Regions from separate parts of the Bacillus luti genome, predicted to be linked through region 3. Evidence: riboswitches for the same ligand, from Rfam matches in the RefSeq annotation. Region 3 holds a riboswitch; each other region holds the start of a gene.
What was found. Region 3 has a riboswitch for S-adenosylmethionine ahead of EUC40_RS13585 (ECF-type riboflavin transporter substrate-binding protein). Riboswitches for the same ligand answer to the same signal wherever they lie in the genome.
Positions count from the first base shown of each region.

Region 1: another riboswitch for S-adenosylmethionine. It lies ahead of EUC40_RS18795 (Na+/H+ antiporter NhaC family protein); the one in region 3 lies ahead of EUC40_RS13585 (ECF-type riboflavin transporter substrate-binding protein).
Region 2: another riboswitch for S-adenosylmethionine. It lies ahead of EUC40_RS10510 (hypothetical protein); the one in region 3 lies ahead of EUC40_RS13585 (ECF-type riboflavin transporter substrate-binding protein).

Region 1 covers NZ_CP040336.1:3,704,944-3,715,176, reverse strand. Annotated here, with positions in the region: gene EUC40_RS18815 (sodium-dependent transporter) at 1-153, shown strand, start outside; gene EUC40_RS27030 (hypothetical protein) at 180-338, opposite strand; gene EUC40_RS18810 (murein hydrolase activator EnvC family protein) at 437-1,702, opposite strand; gene gltP (glutamate/aspartate:proton symporter GltP) at 2,196-3,470, shown strand; gene EUC40_RS18800 (ribonuclease FAU-1 family protein) at 3,539-4,057, shown strand; SAM riboswitch class I at 4,178-4,283, shown strand; gene EUC40_RS18795 (Na+/H+ antiporter NhaC family protein) at 4,379-5,695, shown strand; gene EUC40_RS18790 (lmo0954 family membrane protein) at 5,884-6,240, shown strand; gene EUC40_RS18785 (PspA/IM30 family protein) at 6,288-6,950, shown strand; gene liaF (cell wall-active antibiotics response protein LiaF) at 7,058-7,798, shown strand; gene EUC40_RS18775 (sensor histidine kinase) at 7,798-8,853, shown strand; gene EUC40_RS18770 (response regulator) at 8,850-9,482, shown strand; gene EUC40_RS18765 (DUF3922 domain-containing protein) at 9,479-9,850, shown strand; gene brnQ3 (branched-chain amino acid transport system II carrier protein BrnQ3) at 9,875-10,233, opposite strand, start outside.
Region 2 covers NZ_CP040336.1:2,047,900-2,058,132, reverse strand. Annotated here, with positions in the region: gene EUC40_RS10540 (short-chain fatty acid transporter) at 1-229, opposite strand, end outside; partial or broken gene EUC40_RS27190 (SGNH/GDSL hydrolase family protein) at 286-552, opposite strand; partial or broken gene EUC40_RS27590 (LVIVD repeat-containing protein) at 724-930, shown strand; gene EUC40_RS10535 (GMC family oxidoreductase) at 1,085-2,836, opposite strand; partial or broken gene EUC40_RS10530 (TIGR00366 family protein) at 2,948-3,058, shown strand; gene EUC40_RS10525 (group-specific protein) at 3,099-3,452, opposite strand; gene EUC40_RS10520 (NAD(P)H-dependent oxidoreductase) at 3,449-4,024, opposite strand; gene EUC40_RS10515 (SWIM zinc finger family protein) at 4,047-4,484, opposite strand; gene EUC40_RS10510 (hypothetical protein) at 4,690-4,947, opposite strand; SAM riboswitch class I at 5,046-5,144, opposite strand; gene EUC40_RS10505 (hypothetical protein) at 5,267-5,458, shown strand; gene EUC40_RS10500 (YwiC-like family protein) at 5,492-6,214, opposite strand; gene EUC40_RS10495 (ECF transporter S component) at 6,398-7,099, opposite strand; gene EUC40_RS10490 (ABC transporter ATP-binding protein) at 7,072-8,733, opposite strand; gene EUC40_RS10485 (energy-coupling factor transporter transmembrane component T) at 8,706-9,584, opposite strand; gene EUC40_RS10480 (DUF4430 domain-containing protein) at 9,607-10,233, opposite strand, start outside.
Region 3 covers NZ_CP040336.1:2,641,843-2,652,075, reverse strand. Annotated here, with positions in the region: gene EUC40_RS13600 (PAS domain-containing sensor histidine kinase) at 1-897, shown strand, start outside; gene EUC40_RS13595 (peptidoglycan D,D-transpeptidase FtsI family protein) at 1,120-3,234, shown strand; gene EUC40_RS13590 (aspartate/glutamate racemase family protein) at 3,596-4,279, opposite strand; SAM riboswitch class I at 4,430-4,545, shown strand; gene EUC40_RS13585 (ECF-type riboflavin transporter substrate-binding protein) at 4,685-5,233, shown strand; gene EUC40_RS13580 (ABC transporter ATP-binding protein) at 5,244-6,944, shown strand; gene EUC40_RS13575 (energy-coupling factor transporter transmembrane component T family protein) at 6,937-7,737, shown strand; gene EUC40_RS13570 (YjcZ family sporulation protein) at 7,872-7,979, shown strand; gene EUC40_RS13565 (sensor histidine kinase) at 8,081-9,388, opposite strand; gene EUC40_RS13560 (protein kinase domain-containing protein) at 9,427-10,233, opposite strand, start outside.

The DNA of each region.
Region 1 (10,233 bases), 1.1 Mb from region 3:
AGTAAAGAGTTATTAATGAAAGAATTAGAAGTTACGGAAACGAAAGGGAAAACGCTATTTAACATTTGGTTCTTCTTACTTCGTTATATTATTCCAGTAACTGTAATAATTGTATTTTTAAATGCAATAGGTGTATTTAAAATGTTTGCATAAAAAAAGACGGGGATTCCCGTCTTTTTTTATGTTGATGATTGCAATAAACGATTATATGCTTTATAAGCTGTGACGACTGCGATGAATGAACCGATTAAAAACAACGCTGAGCCGCCAAATGTAAATAACCGGCCAATGTACGTTTCTCTAGCTTCTTCTATTTCTTGTTGTAATTGTGTATTCATATGAATCACCTCGTAAAATATAGGCATATAGTTATAGTCTATGTGGAATGCCTATATTGTGTGAAGTGTAAATAAAAAACTCGGTATGCACCGAGTTTTTATAATCCGATATAAGGAGATGGATCAACTGCATTTGTCTTACCGACATTCCATTCTCCGAGGTGAAGTTCAAAGTGTAAATGTTGTCCGTATGATTGGCCAGTATTCCCCATAAATCCAAGTTGAGTTCCTTGTTTTACAGTTTGTCCATTTGATACAGAACGGCTGCTCATATGAGCATATACTGTCGTATATGTTTTTCCGTTTATACGATGAGATAAGTATACAACGTTTCCGTAACTGGATGATAACTCTGAGCGAATAACAACACCATCTGCTGCAGCGATAATTGGAACGGTTCCTGAAGCAGCGATATCGATTCCTTTATGGTTATCTAAAGAACGTGCGCCGAACCCAGAAGTTTTTGATCCTGCTGCTGGTTTAATAAATCCACCGATGTTTGTATCGTGCGGTACCGGAGCAGCTTGAGCAGGTGTGGCAGCTGCTTGTTTGCGAGCTTCCTCCGCCTTGCGTGCCTCTTCAGCTTTACGAGCTTCCTCTGCACGTTTTTCTTCTTCAATTGCTTTTTGAACAGCTTGACGCTGATTTTCTAAAATACCCTTTGATTCTTCTAATCCTTCAATCTCTGAATCTACTTTTGCTACTTTCGTATGTAGATCGTTAATAAGCGTTTGTTGCTGTTGTTGGTTGTTTTGTAATTCTTGTTGCTTTTGTTCTAATTTTTGCTCGGATTCTTTTAGATGTTGCTCTTTTTTCTCAACAGCCTCTTTTTCAGTTGTCACAGCATTTTGATCAGTTGTTTGTTTTTTCACGATATCTGTATCGTTGTTTAAAATCAAACTTACGGAATACATATTATCAACAAGATCAGCAATGTTTGCAGAGTTTGTTAAGACCTCTGTAATAATACTTGTACGAGGTTTTTCTTGCATAGATTGTAGTCGTTGTTTAATAACTTCTTGACGTGTATCTATGTTTGTTTGTAATTGTTCTATATGTTTCTTTTTTTCAGCAATTATTTGTTGTGTTTTGCTAATTTCTTTCTTCGTATCGTTTAATTCAGCCTCGTTTTTATTAATAGATGTAGTTAATTCATCGATTTTTTTTTGTAATTCTTGAATTTCCTTTTCTATTTGGTCTTTCTCAGCTGATTTATTTTGTAAGTCACTTTGTTTGCCGTCTAATTCTGATTGTATGTTAGATAATTTATCTTGATTCGTTTCAGCGTATACAGGTGAAAGTAGCGGAGAGACCAAAATCGTTCCTGCTGCTAAAACACTAAACGCTGCAAATTTCTTTTTCATTGTTGTTTGGCTCCTTTCCCTATGAATGTTATATATCATTAGAGGGGGAGTGTCTATCGTTGTAATCATAATGTAAAGGAAATTTTATAAAAATGCTAAATTTTGTCGGAATTTAGCATCTTTTAATGATAATTGTCATGCTGGGTGCGTTTTTTTATTCGTGCAACAAGGATGTATTTTCTGGATTTATTTGTAAAATAAAGGGAAAAAATATTTGTTTTATATAGTAAAATAGTAGATAGGAATCCAATAAAACACTGATAAGGAATCGTTCTCATGTGAGGTTTTCTGACATGGGTTTTGTTTTTGTCAAGAAAATTATTTGCGTTCGGGCAAACTTATTTTGTTGTCAGATTTTAAATTTTGATTTATGATTTTTAACAGGGACAAAATGTAGTGAATTGTCGAATAATATGTAATACTCTTAATTTCAAGTTTTATAGAGATAGAATGAGAGATAGAGTGAAACATCGAAGAGGGGGTTACAACAAATATGAAAAGAATAGGACTTGCATGGCAAATATTAATAGGACTTGCGCTAGGTATTGCAGTTGGGGCGATTTTCTTTGGCAATCCGGCAGTGGTGAGTTACTTACAACCAATTGGTGATATTTTCATCCGATTAATTAAAATGATCGTTGTACCGATTGTTGTAGCAAGTATTGTTGTTGGGGTTGCTGGTGTTGGCGATGTTAAAAAATTAGGCCGACTAGGCGGAAAAACAATTATTTACTTTGAAATTATTACAACAATTGCAATTATTGTCGGTCTATTGATTGCGAATATTTTCCAACCAGGAAAAGGCGTAAATATGGAGCAGTTAACAAAGACAGATATTTCAAAATATACACATACGACAGAGCAAGTACAAAGTCATTCATTTGCAGATACATTTGTAAATATTGTTCCAACGAACATTATGAAGTCATTAGCTGACGGAGATATGCTTGCTATTATCTTCTTCTCTGTATTATTTGGTTTAGGTGTAGCGGCAATTGGTGAAAGAGGAAGACCAGTTCTTCAATTTTTCCAAGGTGTAGCTGATGCAATGTTTTACGTAACAAACCAAGTTATGAAATTTGCACCATTTGGTGTGTTTGCACTAATTGGAGTTACAGTTTCTACATTTGGTCTTTCTTCATTAATTCCATTAGGGAAATTATTAATTGTAGTATACGGAGCAATGATTTTCTTCGTTGTAGTCGTATTAGGACTTACGGCGAAAATATTTGGAATTAACATTTTCCAATTCTTTAAGATTTTAAAAGACGAACTGATCTTAGCATACTCTACAGCAAGTTCAGAAACAGTTTTACCGAAAATCATGGAGAAAATGGAAAAGTTCGGTTGTCCGAAAGCAATTACATCTTTCGTTATTCCGACAGGTTATTCATTTAACTTAGATGGATCAACTTTATATCAAGCAATTGCAGCTCTTTTCTTAGCGCAAATGTACGGTATTGATTTATCTATTACGCAACAAATTACATTATTACTTGTATTAATGGTTACATCAAAAGGTATCGCGGGTGTACCGGGCGTATCATTCGTTGTATTACTAGCAACACTTGGTACAGTAGGTATTCCAGCTGAAGGTTTAGCATTTATTGCAGGTATTGACCGTATTTTAGATATGGCTCGTACAGCAGTTAACGTTGTAGGTAACTCTTTAGCAGCTGTAGTTATGTCTAAGTGGGAAGGTCAATATGACGCTGAAAAAGGACAAGCTTATTTAAAAGAGATTTCTGAAAAGGGTCAAGCGGCTTAATTATAATATGAACAAGCCCTCACATAATATGTGGGGGCTTTTCTATATATAGAAGAGGAGCGGACGTAATGAAACGTAAATATGGGGATGGTTCTTCGTGGAAACGACTAATAGAGAAGGATTATATAGTGAAGCAAGTAGAAGAGGGTATGTTAGGAATACTGGACATACAGAAGGTGAGAGAACCGAGTTGTAAAGAATACGCAGGTAAAGAAATTTGTATTGCAGGGGATAAGTATACGTGGATTCAGTATTTCATAAATGGGAAGAACTTTGCCATAACAGCTATGCTAGATGATCAAAAAACATTAGTGCAATATTATATTGACGTAGCGAAAGAATATGAAATAGACGAGCGTGGTTTACCTTATTTTGATGATTTATATTTAGATGTAGTATTGTTACCGAATGGTGAGATCTATGTATTGGATGAAGACGAGTTAGAGGATGCTTATAAAATTGGTGATATTACAAAGGAAGAATATGAGTTAGCTTGGCATACAACAAAATGGATAATAGCAGCTATAAAAAATAATGAATTTTATTGGATTTCAATATTGGATGAAGAAATTGAAAAGTGGAAATGATTGCTGTATTCGCGTTTTTGTATAATTACCAAAAAAATCTATACAAAAAATAATTGACTTTTGTTTTGTAAGCGAGTAAAGTTAGGAAAGAAATTATTATTAAAAAATAAATACGAAACCTTCTTATAAAGAGAGGCGGAGGGACTGGCCCTACGATGCCTCGGCAGCGGACTCGATTTCAGAGTGCTGTGCCAAATCCAGCAAGCATGTGCTTGAAAGATGAGAAGAGTGTTTCTTATAGATGTATAAGACCTCTTCTCATTGGAAGAGGTCTTTTGTTATTCATTAGAAAAAAGGTTGAAACTAGGGAGAGATGGTACTTTGAAAGAAACGAGAGGAAATGGTGTAGCTTTATTACCGCTTGGGATATTTTTGGCGCTATTTATTGGTTCTGGAATTATTACAGGTGATTTCTATAAATTGCCGATACTTGTAGCGATTTCAATTGCTGTAGGAATCGCTTTAGCGATGAATCGTAAAGAAAGCTTTAATGTGAAAGTAGAGCGCTTTGCTAAAGGTGCAGGAAATCCAGATATTATGATTATGGTATTAATTTTTGTACTTGCAGGTGCGTTTTCTGAAACAGCTAAAGGAATGGGCGGAGTAGATTCAACTGTTAATTTAGCGTTATCTATTTTGCCACCAGGATTTATCGTAGCTGGAATTTTTATTATTGGGGCATTTATTTCATTAGCGATGGGAACTTCGATGGGAACCATTGCAGCGTTAGCACCAATTGCTGTAGGTATTAGTGGGCAAACTGATATCTCAATTGCACTTACGATGGCGACCGTTGTTGGCGGTGCGATGTTTGGTGATAATTTATCGTTTATTTCAGATACAACAATCGCAGCTGTTCGTTCACAAGGAACAGAAATGAAAGATAAGTTTAAGACGAACTTTTTAATTGTATTACCGGCTGCGATTATTACGATTGTACTATTAGTAATCATCACTTTAGGAAGCGATACGCAAGTTAAAGCTCATAGTTTTGACTGGATAAAGATTTTACCGTATGCAGGAGTACTTATTACAGCGTTACTTGGCTGGAATGTACTTATTGTGTTAACAGGTGGAACTGTACTATCTGGTGCTATCGGCCTTATAGATGGAAGTTACACGTTAGAGAGTTTCTTTAAAAGTGTAACGACAGGAATGGGCGGTATGATGGAGTTAGTATTACTTGCTATTTTAATTGGTGGTATGGTCGAACTGATTCAATATAATGGTGGTATTCAATATTTAATGAATCTTTTAACACGTAACATTCGCTCAAAAAAAGGTGCAGAGTTCGGTATTGCTGGCTTAGTGAGTATGACGAATATGTGTACAGCGAATAATACGATTTCTATTATCTTTACAGGGCCGCTTGCGAAAAACATTGCAGATCAATACGAAATTGATCCACGTAAATCAGCGAGTGTATTAGATCTCTTTTCTTGTTGTGTGCAAGGCTTAATTCCGTACGGTGCTCAAATGTTAACTGCGGCAGGATTTGCTGCGTTATCTCCGATTGAATTGTTACCATATGCATTTTATCCAATTTTAGTAGGGGTATGCGGGATTGTTTCGATTTTGATTGGATTTCCAAGATTTTCGAAAGTAGCTGAGAAAAAAGAGTATCATAAAACAGCTTAATTTAATATGAAAGTTACCGTTATGTATTGAAAACGCGCAGAGAATATTCTCTGCGCGTTTTTTTTTATGTAAAGGGCTGAATTCAACTCAGTCTTAAGTCTGAGTCAAAAACGGTTCTTAAGCTCGTTATGGAAAGATGAAAAAATAGTTAAGATAAGAGTATCAAATCGAAGGGAGGCAAGCACAAGATGAAACAATTTCTAGCGTTTATCGCGGCCGGTATTTTGGCTCTAATTGCTCTTGGTAGTCTTGCTGGTATTGTAGGATTCGCAATCGGAGCAGGAGTTGTGTACTGGAGCTACAAATCATTTGTGCGAGCACAATCATTTTTTGGAAAGTTAGCTTGGGGTATTGTCGGTTTAATCGGCTTGTCAATTGCCCTATCACATTCACCAGCATTAATCGGTATCGCTGCTTTAATAGTTTTATACTATGGATACCGTGAGTGGAAAAAAGAAAAAGATGTAGTTGTTGACGCTGCTCCAGAAAGTTCTAAACCATATAGCAACTTTGAAGATGAGTGGAACAAGTTAATGAAAAACTAAAACAATAAACCAAATCATAAATAAAGTAGAAGAGAGGAAGATTTATAATGAAACAATCTTTATTCGGACGTGTACGCGATGCAATTTTAGCTGATTTTCATAACGTGTTAGATGAGAAGGAAAGAAAAAATCCAATTGCTATGTTAAACCAATATTTACGCGATAGTGAGCGTGAAATAACAAAAATTGAGAAGTTAATTCAGCGTCATAAAACATTAAAATCTAACTTCGCTCGTGAGCTTGAGCAAGCACGCTATTTCGTTAATAAAAGATCAAAGCAAGCTGTTATTGCTCAAGAAGCAGGCGAATTACAATTGCACGAGCGTGCGTTAGAAGAGGTAGCTTATTATGAAGGGCAAGTAACTCGATTAGAAGAAATGTATGCAGGTGTTGTAGAGCAAATTGATGAATTAGAGCGCCGTCTTTCTGAAATGAAAAATAAATTAAAAGAAATGCACGCAAAGCGTATGGAACTAATGGCTCGTGAAAATATGGCACATGCAAATCGTCGTATGAATACAGCGATGCATAAAATGGATGAGAATAATCCGTTCTTACGATTTGAAGAAATTGAAGATCATATTCGCGACTTAGAAACTCGTATGAATGATGAGCATGAACGTGACACATTTGATATGAAAATTGCAAAGCTTGAGCGTGAAATGAAAGAAAAAAGTGAAGTGTCGTTAACGAAGGAAGTAACAAAATAATTGTAGTATATTATAAAACAGGCTTATGATATAGTGATAGGAGAAAAGGTGTTGGAAAGCAATGCCTTTTCTTCTATGTATATGTAACGAAGAGGGGAGGAGCTGAAATGAAAAAGCACTTTTCAAAAACGCAATTAATGGGGATGCTCCTCATCATATTTGGATTCGGTCTTTTTCTTGATATGATACTTGGACATTTTGAACCAGGTGGTTTAATTTTTGCATTTATTATGATTATGTTTGGAAGGCATTATCGTAAGAAAAATCGTTATGTTAGGGGAAATGTATTTTTATTTGTTGGCGGCATCGTACTTTTATTCTTTTTATTCTCATCAGCAGCCTTTGTACTCGTAGTATTTGCTTGTTTAGCTTTAATTGGTTATCAACTGATTCAGCAAGGGCAGCAGCAAAAAGCAATGAAGGTTGAAATTAAAGAAAAAGGATATATAGATGAAGAGAAGCAAATATATCGTACAGAGCCGTATTTGAAAAATATGTTTGTAGGTAATGTCCGAATGATGGATCATATTTATGAACTTGAGGATATTAATGTTCAATATGGTGCTTGTGATGTGGAAATAGATTTAACAACTGCTATGATTCCAGAAGGAGAAACAGTAATTGTTATTCGAGGTGTGGTTGGTAATATTCGTTTATATGTGCCATATGATATTGAACTGTCTTTAAATCATTCTGTTATTGTCGGACGTGTGCTCTTGCCAGGTCATGAAGAGACAGGGTTTAACCGCAATGTTACATTTAGAACAGAGCAGTATAAAGAGGCTCCTCGTCGCATTAAAATTATTTCTTCGCTTGTCGTAGGCGATACGGAAGTGAGGAAAGTATAATGAAGAAACAAAAAAATATTTCGTGGATGTATATTCGTTATTCTATGTTGTCCTCTGTGAGTATCGCGCTTATTTGTACAATTGTCTATGTATGGAAAAGCGAGCAACAAGTGTATGATTTATTATGGAAGGAATCCATCGCTTCTGTTCCAATTGGCTTGTTTATTATGACTACAAGTTTACTTATCGGGGGAATTGTAGGGTATGCAATCGGTTACTATATAGAGCAGCGCATACAAGGGTTAAATACGTTTCTATTTGAAGTAGAGCGAGGGAATTTTCCGAGTGATGTTTCGTTTACTGCAGATGATGAATTTCATGAAGTGGAACGAAAAGTAATCGTTCTTGCTCGTCGATTAGAGGAGCAAGCTGGACTCTTTCAAAAAGTAACGAATGAACGAGCTCATTGGAATGAAGAGATGAGACAAGAAGCGATTTCCCAAGAAAGGCATCGATTGGCGAGGGAGCTGCATGATTCAGTAAGTCAGCAGCTTTTTGCAATGTCGATGATGATGTCAGCGATTAATGAACAAGTGGTTAAATTTCCAGATATGACAAAAAAACAATTACAGCTTGTTGAAAATATGGTTGTAAATGCGCAATCAGAAATGCGGGCATTATTGCTTCATCTACGCCCTGTACAATTAGAAGGTAAAAAACTGACTGAAGGTATAGAAGAGTTGTTAACGGAATTATCGCGAAAACAACATATGAAAATTGAATGGCTTATCGAACCTATTGAATTAAAAAAAGGTGTAGAAGACCATTTATTCCGTATTGTGCAAGAAGCGCTATCAAATACGTTACGACATGCGAAGGCAAAGAAAACGGAAGTGCGTCTTCGTAAAATTGATCAATATGCGATATTAAAAATCATTGATGATGGTGTTGGATTTGAAGTAGGAGTTAATAAGGCTGGTTCCTACGGTTTAAGATCTATGCAAGAGCGTGTTCATGAAATTGGTGGGACACTAAAAGTGCTTAGTTTTCCAAATAAAGGTACGCAAATTGAAGTGAAAGTACCAATTATGATTGAGAGAGGGGGAGAAGTATGATCAAAGTATTACTAGTTGATGATCATGAAATGGTTCGCATGGGTGTATCAGCTTATTTATCAACCCAGCCAGATATTGAAGTAGTTGGAGAAGCTGAGAATGGAAGAAAAGGGTCAGAGTTAGCGCTGCAATTAAGGCCAGATATTATTTTAATGGATCTTGTCATGGATGAGATGGATGGAGTTGAAGCAACAAGGGCTATTATTCAAGAGTGGCCAGAAGCGAAAATTGTTGTTGTAACAAGTTTTTTAGATGATGAAAAATTATATCCTGTTATTGAGGCCGGAGCAACAAGTTATTTATTAAAAACATCAAGAGCAAGTGATATTGCGGATGCAGTGCGAGCTACTTATGATGGAGAAACTGTATTAGAGCCAAAAGTCACTGGTAAAATGATGTCACGTATGCGCCAGAAGAAGGAACAACCTTTGCATGAAGAGTTAACAGAAAGAGAGTATGAAATTTTGTTATTAATTGCAGAGGGGAAAAGCAATCAGGAAGTTGCAGATGAACTATTTATCGCTCTAAAAACAGTGAAAACACATGTGAGCAATATTTTAAATAAGTTAAATGTAAGTGACCGAACGCAAGCGGTGATTTATGCATTTAGACATCAATTGACGAAATGATAAGAGGCTTTGGCTATTCATCTTGCCAAAGCTTTTTATTGACGGCAACTAATGTAAGCGTTATCATTATAGTGTTAACAGTACATACAAGGGGGAGAATGTATATGTTAGTTCAAACAATATTTGGAATGGATAAATCGAAAAAATTAGAGGATTATGTGAACGCATTACAAGCGCTTTGTGAACAATATAATGTTGAAACAGATAAAATTGCAATTATTGAGGCGACAGAAGAATACTATTTATTTTTAGTAAAGCAAGAAGAGTGCTATGATGTCGTGAAAGTAGAAACAGTTGATACAAATATTGATTTTTATACGAAAGCGTATAAAATAAGTAGTTTTAATCATAGTGCTTATCAAATGTAAAAAAACTCCCTTGTGGGAGTTTTTTTATGATGCTTTTGCTTCATGAGAGTCGGCTATTAATGGGACTTTTTTTGCACCGCTTAGTTTAGCGATAGTAAATCCGATAAGAGCTCCAGCTAATGCTGGTACGAGCCAGCCGATCCCTTCATTATATAAAGGAATAGATTCAAAATATGGTGTGATAAATGAAACAGGAATTCCACCTTGTTTTAATCCATCAAATACACTCACAACTGCTGCTCCAATTAATGCACCTACATATACAGAGCGATATCCACCAAAATACTTATGAAGTAATGAAAGTAGAACGAGTACAATCGCAATTGGATATACAACAAGTAGAACAGGGACAGAGATGGCGATAATTTTTGTTAAACCTAGGT
Region 2 (10,233 bases), 590 kb from region 3:
ACGTTAAATAAGTCCAAAATCCATCCCCCCAAGATTTTACGATTTTGTACGGATTTGAGGGATTCATCAACAAAGCTATAATGAAAGTAAATAAAGTGAGCAGCACCGCAATAACAAAGGCATCTGGGACATATTTCTGAGACCATCTTGAAAATACATTTGCACATCGTGTAAGCAATGATTCTTTCTTTCCTGGTTCTGGATTTGTCTCCAATAAGGAATGTTTCATAAATATTCTCCTTTCTAAATTTTAATAAGGTAAATATAAATAACATTCCACAAAAGAAAATAAAATCCTTTTACACTTGCTGCACACGAATCAACTAGATCTACATTCAAATATCTAAATACCGTTACTTTCAATCTCTCATTTACGATTGATTCCCACGGACGTGGTGCCCTCTTATTAATACATATCATTTTACGTTCATTTCCAACTAATTTTATTAATGAAACATGTTACTCAGTAGTAAAAGCTCCATTTGTACCTAATCCAATAATGACATAGTTTCCTAAATTTACTTCATTTTTTAACTCTTCAACTACAGGAATCTTTATTTTAAATATCCAGGAATAGCTAATTTTCCATTTTATGGTTCGTTGACTACTAATAATGATGTGTCACGTTAACCTGACGTGTATAGAATATACACTAGAAATTTTATTGGATACGCACACAATCTGAATTATTATATTTAATTTTTAAATAGAAGATTAACTGTTATGAACTCATATTTTTCCAAACAAAAGAAATGCTGTCGTAGACTTTTTCCTGCTTTCCCTCCTGTTGTTGTAATAGCTAAATTTCTTTATGTATCTAGTCCTTTCGATAGCACGGTAGAAATTTATAATATTTCTGATCCTACAGCTCCTATACGCGCGGGAGAGTTTGGTGCAGAAGATTTAAATGTTCCTAATGGACTAGCTGTTTTTACGTTATTCAGCTAGTAAGGTACGTTACAACGATTCAACTACCAATAACCTTGATTATGTGAATACAAAAGCCCTCCAGATTACTTAACTAGAGGGCTTTTGTATTCTCCTAAATATTCGTTATGCTAAGTTAACTATTGATATATAGTATTCATTTTTTATTCCTTATCGATTTGCATTCATAATCTTTAATTTCCGTATCATCCACCACATATGGGCAAGGATCTTCTCGAATAAAACGTACTGCATTCAATCCTATCATTTGGGCAGGGATTGATGTATTGCCGTCTGGCAAAATTGGAGAAATGGAAAGATCAGCGACTTTCAGATTTTTGGTTCCAAAGACATTCAGGGATCCATCAAGAACTCCTTCTTTAATATTTTTACCCATCTTACATTGCCCTCCGAAGTGAGTAAAAAGGGAATACGAAGCTCTGACAAAGCCAGCCAATCTAGTCCGCTTTTCATTCTCATCCGGAATTTGGAATATACTTTCATCAGGAAAGACTACCTGATAGATGTCCCCCGGATCGAGTTCACGCGCTCTAACAATCATGTTATACGTCTCAATATATTGATCCACCATGAAGTTTAGATCATCTGGATTTGCCAACGGGTTTAAATCAATAGTTGGATATGCCTCTGGGTCGCTATGGGAAACCATGACAGTACCTCGGCTTCTTGGATTTACATCTACAATTCCAATACTCATAATATTACTAGGTTCTGTCTCATTAAAATCCCAACCATTTATCGCAATTTCCTGACTAGGTACAAAAAACGGAAGTGGGAGGCCTAATAATTGAAGGCGCCGGCCACCAATAGGGTTATTGACTTTTTTAAATGCTCCAAATGCTCCTGGCTGATTAGGATCAGCAGCCAATATCTGAAGAAGTCTTCCTGTTTCCACTCTAATCCCCATACCGACAGAATAATGTGTTTGGAAGTTATATCCGACTTGAGGGCTTTCTACTAAAGTTGATATGCCAGCTTTAGCTAAATCTTCAGGACTACCAATACCTGAGCGTTGAAGTATGACAGAGGAGAATTGGCCTGCTGAGACAATGATTCCTTTTCGAGCATAACTTCGTTGTGACACCCCATTCTTAACATATTGAACGCCAACAGCAATGTTAATTCCTTTTTTTTCTTTAAATAGAATTTTATCCACTGTTGTCTTTGAAAAGATGACCAATTTTCTCTGATCAACTCCAAATTCATCAGCTTGGAATTCATTTCCTTGCGTAACAATTTGATTGTTTAAATAACCGGTTGCTGTCGAGGAACGAACCAATTTTCCGTTTTCCATCTTTTGAATATATTGACCTTTTAGGGTCGTAACATCTCTTATCCCTGTATTGTAATCCTCTTCAATTGGGATATTAAAAACTTCTGAAGCGGCTTGTGCTAAGGTTTGGATTAATCCTTGATTAGGAATGTTTTGTTGTCTAATAAAAATAGGTCCGTTACTTCCACGTTCTTGAGGGCTTTGTGTCATTCCTGTATACGTTTCATTTTTAATAAATAATGAGCGAATACTATCATAATTCCATGCGTTATTATCAACTAATTTTGCCCATACATCATAAATATCACGACTGCCACGTACAGCTAACATCTGATTATGTTCAGAACTTCCACCAATGGCACGACCACTTGACGTTATTAACTGACGACCAATCGTTTGCTCAACTATAGTAGTGACATTAAATGAATGCCTATTATCAGTAGCATTTAAAATAGAAACTATAAGATTAGGACTGCTTAATTCCTCTGTCATGTTTGTTCCTGCTTCAAGAACGAGAACGGAAGTACATTTATCATCCGTTAATTCTTTAGCAATTATCCCTCCGGCAGTACCGGCACCAATCACGATGTAATCAAAAATATATTGTTTTGACATCCTATTATTCCTTTCAATAAAAAATTTAAAACAATAAATTCCTATACAATATACTATGAACATATCGTACGGACTGCCTGTACTTTTAATAGAGGTTAATAGTTTTGAAAATTACCAGCATTAGCGATAGCTGGTTTAGGCGCTCGTGATATTATGGGATTTTGCGTTGTGAACTTATTATATGCAGGTTGTATCATTAGTCTATGTTTCTTATTTATTTAAATGAAAAACTAGTTTTATACTAGCTTTTTTACACAATAAATCACTTATTTCCCACGCAATTTATAATCGTTTCCCACTCTATCTCCGTAAGATGTAATGACTCAAATGCAAAAAAATCTTCGCAAATTTTTTCGATCAGGTGTGGATGTTCCCTCAAAAAATTCCACTGTAACGCTTTAGGAAGAAAATGTATTTCATATTCTTTACTTCCCCTTACTATCTCATCCACTTCTCTTTCACAAATCCCTCTTAACAAGTAGTCATTTCTTAACTCTATTTGAATTTGCTGAAATATTTCGCTACATTTTTTCAATTGAAGTAAACATGTAATATACGTTCGCAAAAGTTCATTATCATACCCACAACAGTTTATAATACGATCGACTTCATTCATAATGTACGAGCCTTTTCTTCTATTTGTAATAACCACTTTTCCCGCTTCTCTAGTTTACTCGTTTTCACAGATTGAAATACTGAACGTTTTATATCGCGAATGCCGCAAAAACGTAAAACGCCTCTCTTCATTACAATCCAATCTGCTGATCGGTATAATAAAGCGACGTACCATAAAGGCGAATCCAACGTATTAATAACCCACGCTTTCTTTCCGGTCAATAATCCTTTCGGCAGAGCACCTTCATATTTATAAGCAAATCCCGCTACGAAAATACGGTCAATAAATCCTTTTAAAATAGCAGGCATCCCCCACCACCATATCGGATAAATGAAGAGAAGAGTATCTGCCTCTTCCACTAATTTTCTATATCGCGCTGTCTCTTCCTCACTTACTAAATCACGCCTTTTCTTCTCTTCATTAAATACAAGCACTGGATCAAATTGTTCCTTATATAAATCAAGTACCGTAACCGAATGATTTGTTTCCTGTAATCCTTTTTGCACATGCTCTAAAATGGCCCCGTTAAAACTTGAAGGATTAGGATGGGCGTATATAATTAGTACGTTCATTGCAAAACCACTCCCTCTATAGTTAAAGCTTCCACTTCTCTAACATCTTCTCTACAACTTGCACGTTTTTCGAACTTTGCAACAAACGATTTAATACTGTGAGTAACTCTTCCTTTTCTAAATCTTTCAGTTTCTCTTTAACTGTACTCTCACCTACATGTTGAATATCATAAACGACCGCCGCCATATGTTTACAATAATTTTCATATGGACACTCACAGCTACTTTCTGTAAAATCCTCTAAATCAATAATTACTTCGTAGTTCCCTGCATTTCCAGTAACGAAGGCAAATATTTTCGTATCTTGTATTTCGACATCTTCTACATGTCCTTCTTCATAATATTCATATCCTTTATCCATAATGTACTTAGGAATCCACTTCGTTATATCGTTTAATAAGTAAGCGTACATAACAACACCTCTTCCTTTAATTCCCTTTTGACTTCCAAAACCCTGCATGTTATTCTAATAACTGTCAAATAGCAAGTCTATATGACAAAACGACTGACACCTATTCGGCGGAGGTGTCTCTTTTCATTTGCAGCCGATATGAAGTGCCTCTTTCAGGCACATTCAATCTTTGACACTACACACTCAACACCATTCCCTGTATCAGGCTGCTTAAGCAGTCTTTTACTCTACATACTTCAAAAAAAAAGAGAGCTTAGCTCCCTTTTCCCGCCTTATAAAATACCCCTTTTTCAGCATAGAGATATTCATCAGCTAATGTAATTTTTCCATCCAGTTTCAGTTCATCTAATAGTCTTGATAAATAAAATTGATGTAACATCTTTTTCGTGAATTTTCCTTCATGATGCGAAACGATATGTTCTTGAATATCTAACAATGATATTGGCTTATCTTGCTCTATCATATATTCATAAACTGTACTACGCAGTTTTACGTATTTTTCGAGTGTCACAGTACTTCGCACCCCCTTTCTTCTTAATATAAATTTTCGTAATCGGTTTTTTTGCAATAAAAAAACCTCTCCGATAAGAAGAAGTTACGTATATCTTCGTCTTATCTCCCAGAACAAATATGTTCTGCTGGAATTAGCACCTGCATCGCGGTTGCTGGGTTTCATCGGGCCAGTCCCTCCACCTCTCTGGATAAGAAAATATTCACTTAATTCCTACTATACGTAATTTCATTTTAATTGTCAAATAAATATAACAAATTATATTTTGTTCCTTACTGTTCATACTATACATATATGAATATGCAAGGAGGATTATGAAATGCACGAAAATGCTCGCGGATATGTCCAAAATTCTTTTCAATCATTACAAGAAGCAAAACATTGTTTAGAAGAAGCGCTACAGACTGTTGAAAAAGATTTTAATCGCGCTCGTATTGAACAATCCCTTTATGCGATCGAACAAGCTATTCAACGCTGCGATTACACCGTTCACATTTTAGAACAAGATTGAAAAAACTTCCCATCAATTTGGTGGGAAGCTTTTTCAAATGGCATACTTCATTATTATTGCCGTTATAATTAAAAAATATACAGAATTCACAATTTCTAAAATCCCTACTTTTATGATAGAAATCTTTTTGCCATACAACACTATTGCTCGAATAACACTTGGTATAAAAATAAGAGAACACAATGGATTAATAGTAAAAATGATAATCGTTAATACAATATGATAACCCCAAGATATAAAACGATACTTCGGATTATTTTTCTCACGTATCATCGTTTTCACATAAAACGTACTTCCTAAAAAATATAAAAATGAAATAAGCGCAATGAATAATGCTGTTTTATCTATAAGTTTCATTGAAAAATAATAACTGACTAAACCACCGATACAGAAAACAATAATCGCGAAAATGTCATTTAGTAACGCTCTTTCATTCTTTTGACGAGCGTAATACATATTTACAATAAATAATGGAATCATGACTACTACGAATAAAAGAATTCGCCATTCATATAATAAAGAAATCATCCCAAATACGAACGCAATAATAAAATATAAAATTGCGGCATGTAAATATTCTTTTTTTCGTTTTTGTTTTATGTACGTAAGGAATGGATACGTAGCTAAATAGATGAAAAACCAAGCTAAAAACAATGGAATATGATACATAGTAGGTTTCCCAAGTATAGCGCTTAATAGAAATGGTATAACGAGCATCGCCCATGCCCCATGTTGCTTCGGAATAACTAACTTCATTAACTATACACCTCCCTTTTGAAAATAATTCTCACCTACTATTATACAAATAATTTCATATAGTAACGGATATATATTGGACTATTTTTTGACAATAAAAAATGCTCCTTACAATATGTAAGAAGCATGAAAGAGGCAAACGAATATGTAAGTCGCGACCCTACCTTATATAAATATGCTTTTCTATGCCATGTTATGCTTATCTAATATGCCATATTTCCTTTTAAATCTTGTAAGAATCGTAATCCAAGAAGTACTAAATAGTAGTAAGAACACAACATTTGAAATCGCATGACTCAAATCGAAGTAAAAACTTGCGATATAGTATGAAATAACTGTTTCCCACGTTGCTTCCTGTATAAAACCGAGTAGTCCCCAGAAATTCATGATCCAGCCAAATAAAAAGCCAACGAAGAATCCGTATAGTAGTCTTCCCCATAACTTTTTCATTAAAAATGTATTGCGTAATAATCCAGCTATGAAACCAATCATCCCCCATGAAAACATTTGCCACGGCGTCCACGGACCTTGCCCTAAAAAGATGTTAGATACAATCGCCGCTGTTGCACCGATCATAAAACCAGTCTCACTCCCAAACACGATTGCAGAAACGATAATAACGAATGAAGTCGGTTGTACACTCGGTAAAATCGAAAATGGTACGCGGCTAACTGCTGCGATTGCTGCTAATACGGCAACGAGAACAATTTCACGTGAAACAAACGCCTTTCTTTCAAAGCGGATATAGAATGGTAACATAATAACAGCTAATAAAAACAAGCTACTTAACAAGTAATACCCGTCCATGATAAGTGTAGTAAAGAACAATGTGGCTATTATAACTGCAAAAATACATATTATGAATGCAACATATCGCTTGGACACGCTTCGTACACATCCTCCCACGTTAATGCATATGGCAATTCTTTTCGAATGAATCGATTGATCGATGTTGTATAAAAGAAGTTACCACTAAAAAATTCTTTCGGTGCATCATTCATAATAACTGCTCCGTCAAATAACATCATACATTGATCCACATATTTCGCCGCAAATTCAATATCATGCGTTGCCATTACAATTGTTGTACCTTCTTTTTGTAACTTCTTAAATAACTCTCCTACTCTTTCTTTCTTCCATGGATCGAGTCCCTTTGTCGGTTCATCGAGTAATAATAACGTTGGCCTTGACAATAACGTTGTACATAACGCAAGTAATTGTTGTTCTCCCCCGCTACAATCATGCGGATGGCGTTCTTTAAGTGCATAGAGCCAAAACTTTTTAAGCTGATGCTCTGCTATTTCTCTTCCTTGTTCTCCGTATAACTCACGTGCACGTTCATACACTTCATCCCACACTGTATCAAATGTGAAATGATAATACGGATGCTGCGATACATACCCGATACTTTTAAATCGTTCTTTTGAATCAATTTTATGTATCACTTTACCTTTCCACTTCACTTTTCCTCTTCTCGCTTTTTGTAACCCCGCTAAAATCGTTAACAGTGTAGATTTCCCAGTACCATTTTTCCCAACGAGCGCTACCCATTTTCCTTTTTCAATCGATACGGTTAAGTCTCGTAAAATAAGCGGGCTATTTTTTTCATATTGGAACGAAATATGCTCTGCACTTAAAATGACTTCTTGCTTTTCACTTTGTACTATTGGCTCATTTACATATGGTATCGCTGAAAAATCATTCATTTTCATTTGTGCTTCTCGCACTGTAAACGGAATATCGTTCGCATTCCACTCTAAAAACAATCTTGGAATTTGCGGAATAAATGGACGGAACTTTTCTACTTCCCACATATTCGCTACAACCGTTTTCGGACTGCCATCATACACGATTCGGCCGTTATTCATACAAATAACGCGCGTTGCGAGCGGCATTACCTCATCTAAACGATGTTCACTTAAAACGATCGTAATTCCAAGTTCTTCGTTAATACGCTTTAACAATCCTAAAAACTCTTTCGCAGCAATTGGATCTAATTGTGCTGTCGGTTCATCTAATAATAATAATTTCGGCTGCATAACTAATACTGCAGCTAAATTGACAAGTTGCTTCTGCCCGCCAGATAACGTATGAACAGATTGATGCAATAGATCTTGAAATCCTAAGAAACTAATAAGCTCGGCTATTCTCTTTTGAATAATATGAGATGGTAACCCGATATTTTCTAAAGAAAATGCTAATTCTTGAATTACTGTATCCATTACGAGCTGATTTTCTGGATTTTGAAATACCATGCCAATTTCTTGGGCAGATAACAAATCCGGTACATTTTCTAATAAAGTACCATCATAATATGTGTCTCCAGTACACTTACCGATTGGAAGTAATTCCTTTTTAAAATGTTTTAATAAAGTCGTCTTTCCAGATCCTGATCCTCCAGCAAGTGCAATGAACTCTCCTTTTTGAACAGAAAGAGAAATATGCTGTAACGCGTATTCGTTTTCATCAGCATATACAAATGATAAATTGTTTATTTCTGCATGCGCCACCATAGCCATTCCCTTCCTTCCATTATAATTGGTAAACTAATAAACATCGTAAATACGACAAACATTATTCCATCATATTGCTGAAATAAAATCGATTCGACTTTCGGATAAATAATTAATTTTCCTCCGCCATAATTACTAAAGATGACCGCGGCTATGAATAGAATCGTTAAATAACTGAGCGTATACCAATCGCGTCTTTCCATTCTATATCGAATATACGTCGTACGCTTCGTTACACCAAATCCACGAGCTTGCATAGAATCTGCCGTTTGCAGTGCATCCTCTAACGAACAAATTAATAATACTTGCAGCAATTGCATACCATTTTTCACGCGCTCAATAATGGAACCTGCATCAACTTGTACACCTTTCGTTTTTTGGATGAGTGTAATTTTCTGCAACCGCCTAATAAACAACGGCACAAACCTTACTGTAATCATCGTTAACAATGCAACTTTCGGTGAAATTCTAGAAAACAAATATAAAAATTTATGACTTGAAATAATATCATTATACGACGCGAACGTGAACATAACTGCAACTAACAATAACCCCATTACTAGTCCGAACATAATTGCCTCAAGCTTAATACGGCTATCACCTAACCAAAATAACGTAGTTCGGCCTCTATGCGTTAATAACGAATTAAATAAAATCACCATAAAAAAGAAGACGATTGTGCTCGGTAACATCTTTCTTATCTTTTCGCTATTCCCTTGCATCACATTTAACATAACGATTAATAGTATTGCTCCAATTAAAAAAAGAGGATGAAGACACATCATACATAGTATCATCACCCCGATATAATAGAAAAAATTCACAAAAGGATGTAAAGAAGAAAAACTTATTTTCATAGTCCTTTACCAAATACCTTTCTTATTTTAATACAAACACCCACTCGATTGTATCTCCTGGTTTTACTGTAGCTACACCTGCACTATAGTTTGGAAACGCACCGTTCACACGATATTTCCATCCACTAGTAGCCGTAACATCTTTTTCATATAAATCATTAATACCCTTTACATAAATATCACCTTTAGAACCCATTGCATCAACATCTAATCCCGTACGCTGCAATACTTTATAAACAGTATCGCCTTCTTGTACATCAATCTTTTTCGCACCTAATAAGTATCCTTCATTACCTTTTACTGAGATCGTAACTTGTTTTGCTTGCGGCACTGGTTTTGGTTCAGGTTTCGGTTCTGGCTTTGGTTCTGGCGGAACCGGAACAGTTACTTGTTTCTCTTTATTCGGATCAACTTTTTGCTCCTGCTTCGGTGTTTCTTTTGGCTGATTGACAACCTTCGCTTCTTCTTTTACTTCTGGTGCTTTCGGTTGCTGCTCTTGTTGTTTCTCTTCTTGTGCTTTTTGCTGTTCTGGTTGTTTCGTAGCAGCCGGTTGTTCCTGAGGTTTTTCTTCTTTCTTAACTTCTGGTTGTGCCTGCTGTTTTTCCTCTTTCGGCTTCTCTTCTACTTTTTGTTCTTGTTTCTCTTTTTG
Region 3 (10,233 bases):
GAAGCAATTCATCAAGTGAAAGAAAAAGGAACAAATACAATTGTTGAATACCCGCTTGCAATTAATGGAAGTGTTAATTTCTTTGAAGCTAGATGCTTACCATTATTGCAGGATAAAATTATGATTATCGTACGCGATATTACAGAGCGGAAAAAGACAGAAGAATTGCTAAACAAATCAGATACATTAGCAGCGATTGGTCAATTAGCAGCGGGTGTAGCTCATGAAGTTAGGAACCCATTAACCGTAATTAAAGGGTTTATACAGCTATTTCAAATCAATAAAGAAGATCAAGAAAAATATTTTGATCTTATGCTTTCGGAAATTGAAAGAATAGAAGCGATTCTCCAAGAGTTTTTGTCGATTGCAAAAACAGATGAAATAAATACGGAAAAGAAAAATATTTATCAAATATTTAAAAATGTCGTATCATTAATAAATACAAAAGCAATTATGACAAATATTCAAGTGGAATTATATACAGATTCCAAAGAGTTAATTATTGAATGTTCAGAAAACCAACTAAAACAGGTATTTATTAATATTTTACAAAATTCAATTGAAGCTATGCCAGCTGGCGGGAAAATTTCAGTTCATATAAAAAAGATCAATAATGAGGGCGTTATTATTCATGTAATAGATGAAGGAATAGGAATACCTGAAGAAAGAATTAAGAGATTAGGGGAGCCTTTTTATAGTACGAAAGAAAAAGGTACCGGTATTGGATTAATGTTAAGCTATAAAATTATTGAAAGTCATCAAGGGACAATAAGTACTATGAGTAAGGTTGGAGTCGGGACAACTGTAACGATTTACTTGCCAAAAATTCAGAGTAAACAATCTCTATCAAATTGTGATGATAGTTGTATATCAATACGATCTACTATTAATTCTTAAATTATTAAATACCCAATAACAAAAAGCTAAACTTTTTGTTATTGGGTATTTTTATGTTTACTTTAGTAAACTTTACCTTTTCTTTACCTTTGTTTTAATTTCAATTAAGTTTTTAACATTATATTAATATCCATACGAATTAATGTATAGAAGTTGTACATTATTTTTAATTTAGAGGTACCATTATTATTCAAATCGCTAAAAGGAGGAGGTTATGACAAAGTGAAGAAGCAAGAGAAAAAAAGTAATAGAGCAATGCCAGTGCGGTTAAACATTTTATTCTTCTGTGTATTTTTATTATTTTCTGCCATGATAATAAAGTTAGGTAAAGTGCAAATTATCGATGGAGAGACGCATAAAAATGAAGTAGAGAAGAGAGAAAATGCAATCGTGAGTCTTTCTGTCCCGCGTGGGAAAATATTTGATCGAGAAGGGAATCCAGTTGTTGATAATAAATCTTTACGCACGATTACATATACAAAGATGAAAGGAGTAAAATCAGAAGAAATGCTAAAAACTGCAAGACAACTTGCAGAAATAATTGAAATGCCGCAAGAAGATATAAATAAGTTAACTGAGACAGATAAGAAAGATTTTTGGATGCAATTAAATCCAAAACTTGCTGAAAATCTAGTATCAAAAAAAGAAATAGATTCATTTAGGGAGAAAGATATTAGTGGAAAGAAGCTAGATAAAAAAATAGAAGAGTTACAAAGAAAACGAGTTACAGATAAAAATCTTAAAGAATTAACAGATAAAGATATAAAGGTGTTAGCTATTAAAAGTAAAATGGCTTCTGGTTATCAAATGGCACCTCAAATTATTAAAAAAGATGTTAGTGAAAAGGAATATACTGTGATTAGTGAGGGTTTAGCGAATCTCCCAGGTGTAGACGCATCAGTTGATTGGGAGAGATTCTATGTCAATGATGGATTATTCCGATCCGTTCTTGGAAATGTTTCTAATGCCGATGAAGGATTACCAAGTGAACGATTAGATTATTATTTGGTGCGTGATTATAGCCGAAATGATAGAGTCGGCAAAAGTTATATCGAGCAGCAATACGAAGATGTACTTCACGGTACGAAAAAAGAAATAAGAAGCATTGCCGATAAACAGGGTAATACGACAAGAACAGAAACGGTTTCGGAAGGGAAAAGCGGAAAGAATTTAACTTTAACGATAGATATGGAATTACAGAAAAAAGTGGAAGAGAGCATAGAGAAAATATTAAAGGCATATAAAGGTTCAGAATCGATGTTAGACCGCGCTTTCGTTGTAATGATGAATCCGAAAAACGGCCAAGTATTATCAATGGCTGGGAAAAAGATCGTGGAAAAAGATGGAAAAATGGAGGTGGAAGATTATGCTTTAGGTACGATGACAAGTTCATATGAGCTTGGATCAACTGTTAAAGGTGCGACAGTGTTAACAGGGTTTGAAACAAATGCTATAACTCCAGGAACACATTTTTATGATGCACCTATGAAGTTTAAAGGTACTAAGGAGAAGAAGTCTTGGAAAGAGTTTGGAAATATAGACGATCAAAGAGCGTTACAAGTTTCTTCAAACGTTTATATGTTTAATATTGCATTAAAAATTGCCGGCGTGGATTATGTGAAAAATAGTTCACTAGATATTAAACAAGAATACTTTGATAAAATGAGGTATTATTTCAGGCAATTTGGACTAGGCGTACAAACTGGTATTGATTTGCCGAATGAAACTACGGGACAAATTGGAAGAAAAGATAATCAGCCTGGTTTCTTATTAGATTATTCGATTGGACAATATGATACGTATACACCACTTCAGCTTGCACAATATATTTCAACTATCGCAAATGGCGGTTATCGAATGAAACCGCAAATTGTTCAAGAGATTAGAGAACAAACCGTTCAAAAAGATGAAGTTGGTAAAGTGATGCATTCAATAGAACCAGTCGTTTTAAATAAAGTAGATATGAAAGAGGAGTATATAAATCAAGTAAAAGAAGGATTTAGAAAGGTATTCCAAGAAGGGGATGGAACGGGAGTAAGAGCGTTCCAAAAAGCACCGTATAAACCAGCTGGTAAAACAGGGACCGCACAAACGGTATACGGTGGAGAAAGTGATATTGGGCGAAATGAGAAAGGGGATCGTAGAGAATGTTATAACTTAACATTAGCAGGATATGCCCCATATGATGATCCAGAAGTAGCATTTTCTATTGTTGTACCGTGGGTTATAAATGATAAATCTGGTATTAACTCTGATATTGGTAAAGAAGTTTTAGATGCTTATTTTGAATTGAAAAGTAAGCGATTAACTGGGGAAGTGACAAAAGTAGAGAATTAAAAAATGTGAATCGTCTCTAGTATGTATAGAAACTAGGGACGTTTTAATATAGGAATAAATTAGAAAAGAGGCATAAAATAATTCTATTAACTATTCACGTTTTATAAAATAAATCATATATTGATAGCATAGGACAAGCTGAAAAGCTTATCCTAACCTCACAGAACACTCCTTATCACATCTAAGCATCTACTTGTGTAGATGCTTTTTTATTGATATCGATTATTTATAAACATAATGTAGCAAGTGTATTAAGATTGTTAATGTTAATTTTGTAATATAGTAATTGCAGTCATGGATCCATAATTAAATTAATAGTTTGGACAATATAAAACATAGAGATCACACCTATATGCTTGTATTATCTAGCGAACTGCACAGCAGTATTTGCATGTAAAAAAGCAGTATCAAATACAGGAACTGTTAGATCGTTCTGGGAAATGAGCAAAGGTATTTCAGTACAACCGAGTAGTATACCTTCCGCACCATTTTGAACTAATGAGTTTGTAATTTGTAATAGCTTTTCTTTTGATGTTTCTGAAATAATTCCTCTACTTAATTCATTTAATATGACATGATGGATAAATGCTCTTTCTTTGTCATCAGGGATAATTGTCTCAATGTTATAACTTGCTAGTCGTGATGTATAGAAATCTTGTTCCATCGTTTGTTTCGTACCCAATAGTCCGATACGCTTTATATTTTGTTCTACCATTTCTTTAGCACTTACATCACCAATGTGAAGAAGCGGTATGGAGATTGCATTTTCTACTTCTTCAGCAAATAAATGGACCGTATTTGAACATATCAATAAACATTCAGCTCCTGATTTTTCAACCTTTTTTGCAACTGCGACTAATTCATTTTTCACTTCTTCATATTGGTGGTTTTGTAATAAAGTAGTTACTTCACCAAAGTCCATACTATATAGAACAAGCTTCGCATTTTGATCATATTGAGAAAGTGTAAGTGTATTAATATGTTTGTAGTATAGTGATGTAGATTCCCAACTTAGTCCACCAATTAAACCAATTACTTTCATCATACATTCCTCCTGTAACAACTTTGAATTTATTATTTCATAATTCCGATAAGAATACAATGATTTAAACGTACTGTTAAACAAAAAATAAAAATAATTAGAAAAGTGTTGAAATTTATACTTCTTAGTGCCATAATACGAATTACAAATTAATACTTATCCAGAGAGGTGGAGGGAACGGCCCTATGAAACCTCAGCAACCCCTATGTAAATTCATAGGAAGGTGCTAATTCCGCAGAGGACACGATGTGTTTTTTGAAAGATAAGAGGATTCTTGAACGTGAAAGAAAATGACCTCTTATGCAAGAGGTCATTTTTTGTTGTACAGAAAGGGAGTGTCGATGCATAATTCATTTTCAAAATAAATATAGAGTAATTAAAGCTGACTAATATGAGAGGGGAATTGTAATGAATAAATTAACGACAAAGTTAGTAGTAGCAATTGGGATTGGAGCTGCCTTATATGGCATATTAGGACTTTGGGGATTCACTATTGCACCGAATACATTTATTAAACCTGGATTAGCCATTTTAACTGTTTTTGGAGCTTTATTTGGTCCCGTTGCTGGACTGTTAATAGGACTAATTGGTCATACCGTAACAGATACAATCGCCGGATTCGGTATTTGGTGGGGATGGGTTATTAGTTCAGGCATTATCGGCTTTGCAATGGGGCTCATTCAAAAAAGAGTTGGCTTTAGTGTGAAAAACGGGACATATAATAAGGGAGATATTTCTTATTTAGCCATTACTGGGTTAATTGGTATTGTCATTGCTATTATATTTGCTGGAGCCTTCGATATTGTTGTGATGGGAGAACCGTTTGACAAAATTGTTATACAAGTACTAGGGGCGACTATATCTGATGTTCTTGTATTTTTAGTTCTTGGATTACCAATTACAATTGGCTTAGCTAAATCGAATAAGAGACATACACATTTAAAAATTGAAAAGTAGGGATGTTAATATGCGACCGATTATTTCTTTTGAACAATTTACCTTTCAATACGGGCATGCTGCACAGCCTACATTAAAAGACATTACTTTTCATATATATCCTGGGGAAAAAGTATTAATTGCTGGACGAAGCGGTTCAGGAAAATCAACATTAGCTCATTGTATTAATGGGCTAATCCCATTTTCATATGAAGGGATTAGTACAGGAAACATTTCAATTGCTGGTAAAGATCCGAGGAAAGGCAGTATTTTTGAACAGAGTAAACATGTAGGAACAATTTTGCAAGATCAAGACGCTCAATTTATTGGTTTGACAGTAGAAGAAGATGTAGCATTTTATTTAGAAAATGAATGTGTACATCAAGATGATATGAAAAAGATCGTTTCGGATTCATTAAGAAAGGTGAAGATGCATAGTACTCATAAACAAAGTCCACATGAATTATCAGGAGGCCAAAAGCAAACTGTTTCTCTAGCAGGTCTGCTAACAACAAATGCGGATATATTATTGTTCGATGAACCGTTAGCAAACTTAGATCCGCTAAGCAGCTTACATACGATTGAACTTATTAAAGATATACATAGGCAATATAAGAAAACAATTGTAATTATTGAACATCGAATAGAAGAAATTTTAAATTTGGATTTAGATAAAATTATTTTAATTGATGAAGGTGAAGTTGTCGCGATAGGAACACCAGAAGAGATTTTAGCGTCACATATATTACCGCGTATCAGCTTAAGAGAGCCTATTTACATCGAAGCATTAAAGAAATTACATTACGATAGTAAAAATGGCTTACTATATCCACTTGAAAATCTTCAAAAGGAAAGGATTAGTGGCATTATAAAAGAGTGGGTGAAAAAGCAAACTTTTGTAATGGATACTACTAAAAATAAAGAAGTGTTTAAAGTGAAAAATTTGTCATTTGCGTATCCTAATAATCAAAGCGTATTAAAAAATGTCAATTTTTCAATATATGAAGGAGAAATTGCAACACTTTTGGGCCAGAATGGAGCTGGGAAATCTACATTAGCCAATAGCCTTATTGGAATAAACAAAATAAAAGGTGGAGAAATTTTGTTAGATGGAGTAACTATTAATTCTTGGTCTATTCGTAAACGTGGGGAGAGTATATGTTATGTAATGCAAAATCCAAATCACATGATTACGCAACCGACTGTTTTAGAAGAAGTTGTATTTACATTAAAAATAAAAAAATTTTCAAAGGAAGAAATTAAGAATAGAGCTGAAGAAGCGTTAAAAATTTGTGGTTTATATCCATTTCGTAATTGGCCAATTCAGGCATTAAGCTACGGACAAAAGAAGAGATTAACTATTGCAACTGTACTAACAACAAATCCAAAACTCATCATATTAGATGAACCGACGGCTGGACAAGATTATTATCATTATAAACAGTTCATGTCGTTTATTAAAAACCTAGCTAAAAAAGGAATCTCATTTATTTTTATCACGCACGATATGAATCTAGCGTTAGAATATGCAGACCGAGCGATAGTACTACATGAAGGAGAAATAATTGCTGATAATACTGTATCCGCTGTATTAGGAGATCAAGAGATATTACAAAGGGCTAACTTAAGAGAGAGTTCTTTATTCAAGCTTGTTACATTTAGCGGCGTTTCATGTCAAAAAAAGTTTATAGAGCTTTATTTCTGTAATAATAGGAGTGAGGAAGGTGCATAGTACATATTTTCATCGTATGGATGGAGCAGTAAAATTGTTTTTATTTATTTTTTGTATGACACTTACCTTTTTGTTTTTTGATTTTCGTATATTGTTAATTTTATGTTTTATTGGGTGTATTGGACTATTGCTTGCTAAAATTCCGCTTCGTAAAATTTTAATTGTTTTTAGTGTTATATTTACATTTAGTTTATTAAACTCTGTCATGATTTTATTAATTACGCCAACCCATGGATCTGAATTAACTGGATCATATACTTCGTTTTTACATATTGGTTATGCGACAATTACATATGAAACATTATTTTATACAGCTACGCTTTCATTAAAGTATTTTACGTTATTACCTTTTACACTTCTCTTTATTTATACGACAGATCCAAGTGAATTTGTAAGTAGCTTAAATAAACTTGGCATTCATTATAAAATTACATATGCAATAAATATCGCATTACGTTATATACCGGATATTCAATCTGAATATCAAATTATTAAACATGCACAAGAAGCAAGAGGAATAGCTTTTGAAAAAGGAGAAGCAAGTTTATGGACGCGCATGAAAAATCGTATTTTAATTTTCTGGCCTCTAATTATTCATTCGCTAGACAGAATTGATACAGTTTCAAATGCAATGGATTTAAGAGGATTTGGAAAGAAGGATAAACGTACGTGGTTCTATACAAAAAAAGCAAATGCCTGGGATTTTATTGCTTTGCTTGTAGGGATATTCATTTTGATTTTTGCAGTTTATTTAAAATTACATGTATTTCAAGATTTTTGGTATCCATTTTAAAGCACCCTAATAGGAGTGCTTTTACTTATTTTATGCAGACATGCTCAAAAAAGGGATATTTACATAATGTATAATACGAACCAGTTAAAATGATCAACTACCTATTAGTTTTCAAACCAAAAGGAGGAGAAAATATGAGTTACGGTGGTTCTTGTGGTTTTGGTGGAGGTTTCGCTTTATTAGTTGTGTTGTTTATTTTATTAATTATTGTTGGATGCAGCTGTTGGGGCGGAGGATACTAATTTTTAATTAGTCTCCAATAATGTAAACGAAAAAAACATAGTAGATACTTATGTATCGAAACAAATAAAAAAGGAGCATAATAGCTCCTTTTTTATTTGTATTAAGATAGGTTCTTATTATATTTTGGTAAAGTGATTATCAATGTTGTACCTTTATGAATGACGCTCCGAATTTTTAAAGTACCTTGCATCGTTTCGATGATCTTAACAGCAACCATCGTACCTAAACCTGTACCTTTCGTTTTCGTACTAAAATAAGGTTCACCAAATCGATTTATTTGCTCTTGTGACATGCCAATTCCGCTATCCTCAATTCGTATTATAACTTTATTGTTATTAATAGAAGAGGAAATATTTAAGCTACCTCCATCAGGCATGGCTTCAATCGCATTTTTTATTAAGTTTAAAACACATTGTTGAAAGTGTTGTTTATTTCCAACAATCGTTGCCTCGGAGAAGTCTTTTGTAATATGTATTGTATTCATATTACATAATGGCAATATCATATTAATAACTCGATTTAACTCTTGTTCTACTGAAATATGATCTAGCTTTTCTGATGCAGGTTTGGCAAACGTTAAATAATCATCAATAATTACTTGAGCTCGATTTAACTCTTCCAATATATGTTCAATATATTTTTCTCTTGATTCTGGAGTTAAATTTGGTGTTTTTAAAAGTTGAGTAAATCCTTTTACGACAGTTAAGGGATTTCTTACTTCGTGAGATATACTAGCAGCGAGTTGGCTAACAATCTCCATTTTTTCCATCTTAATTAACTTAGATCGCATAAATACTGCATCTCTTAGTACTTCATTAAAATAAACAATAAATAGCATCAAAGTGGTTGGCAATATTATAAAATAAATAATATACAAATTATTTACTTCAAAGTCTGATAAAGTTAATACAATTACAGTTGTAAATATTGCTAGGAAAAAAGTTAAAAACATAGCAAAAGCTACTTTAACTTTTCTATTATATGTATTAAATTTTGCAGATGCAAAAGCTGTAATAATGAACATTGTGCCGTAAACAATGACAGTTAACATGTTAAATCCGTAAAATGCAAATCTTGTAATTAATAAAATAGTAAACAATATGATACCAACAGGGAATCCACCATAAAGTGTACCTATTAAAACAGGAATTTGCCTTAAATCATGAATACAATTTTCATCCATATAGATAGGATAACGCATACATAAAATAAGAGGGATAGTCGTACAAACGGTAATAAGTAGTTTTCTATATTTCTTTAAATAACGCCCACTATCATATATAAAATAAAAAACAAATATACTACTTAAAATGTATAGAAGATTATTTAATACGTTTTGATTAATATAAACAAAGTTCATAATATTTGCCTCGTTATTCTGAATTTCTATTTCATCTGTATTATACATGATAATCGTATAAACTATATTAGTTTAAAAATATGTAGTTATATTTTTGCAGTATCAGATACATTTAGCCATGCTTCATAAAATTCTTTAACTGATGCATACCGTTCTGCACGGTTTTCATTTACAGCACGATATGCTACCTCATATAATCCTTTACTTGCGTCCCATTTTATAAAAGTGCGATCTTTTCCACCGCCTAAAAGTGCGAATGCCATCGCCCCCATATTAAATACGTTTGTCTTCTCATCAATCATTGCATTAAGCTCAAATTCCTCAGGAGCCATAAAACGAGAGGAACCCCATAATCGTCCCATTTTATTTATATATGGTTTTTTAGAATATAAATCAATATCACAAATTTTTGTCTCATTTGTACTGAAATTATATAAAATACTACCATCATAAAAATCTATCGCTACATAATTTTTCTTTTCTACATATGTATGGAAAGAAAAAATGGAATTTAAGGATTGAATTCGTTCCTTAACAGATAAATGCTTAAATTTTAAAAAAGGAGAGTTTGGATTTTTATATTTCTCAGGAGGTGGGAAACTCCAATGGGAATGTAGACATTCACCATCAAACCAATCGAAAATTAATACATATCCAGATTGAACTGGAAAATGTTCAATTAATCTAATAAGCGAGTCATGCTTTAACTCTTCATAAATAGTAACTGAATTTTTTAACCTTTCAATAGCATCATTTGTTGTTCCTTCATATGCAATGGTTTGTGCCCCAGCATATTTAATGAATTTCTTATGACCATCTTTTTCCACACCAAAAGAAAGATTACCGGAATCTTGTTGGTCAAAAACTGCAAATACGGTTCCTAATTTCGTTAG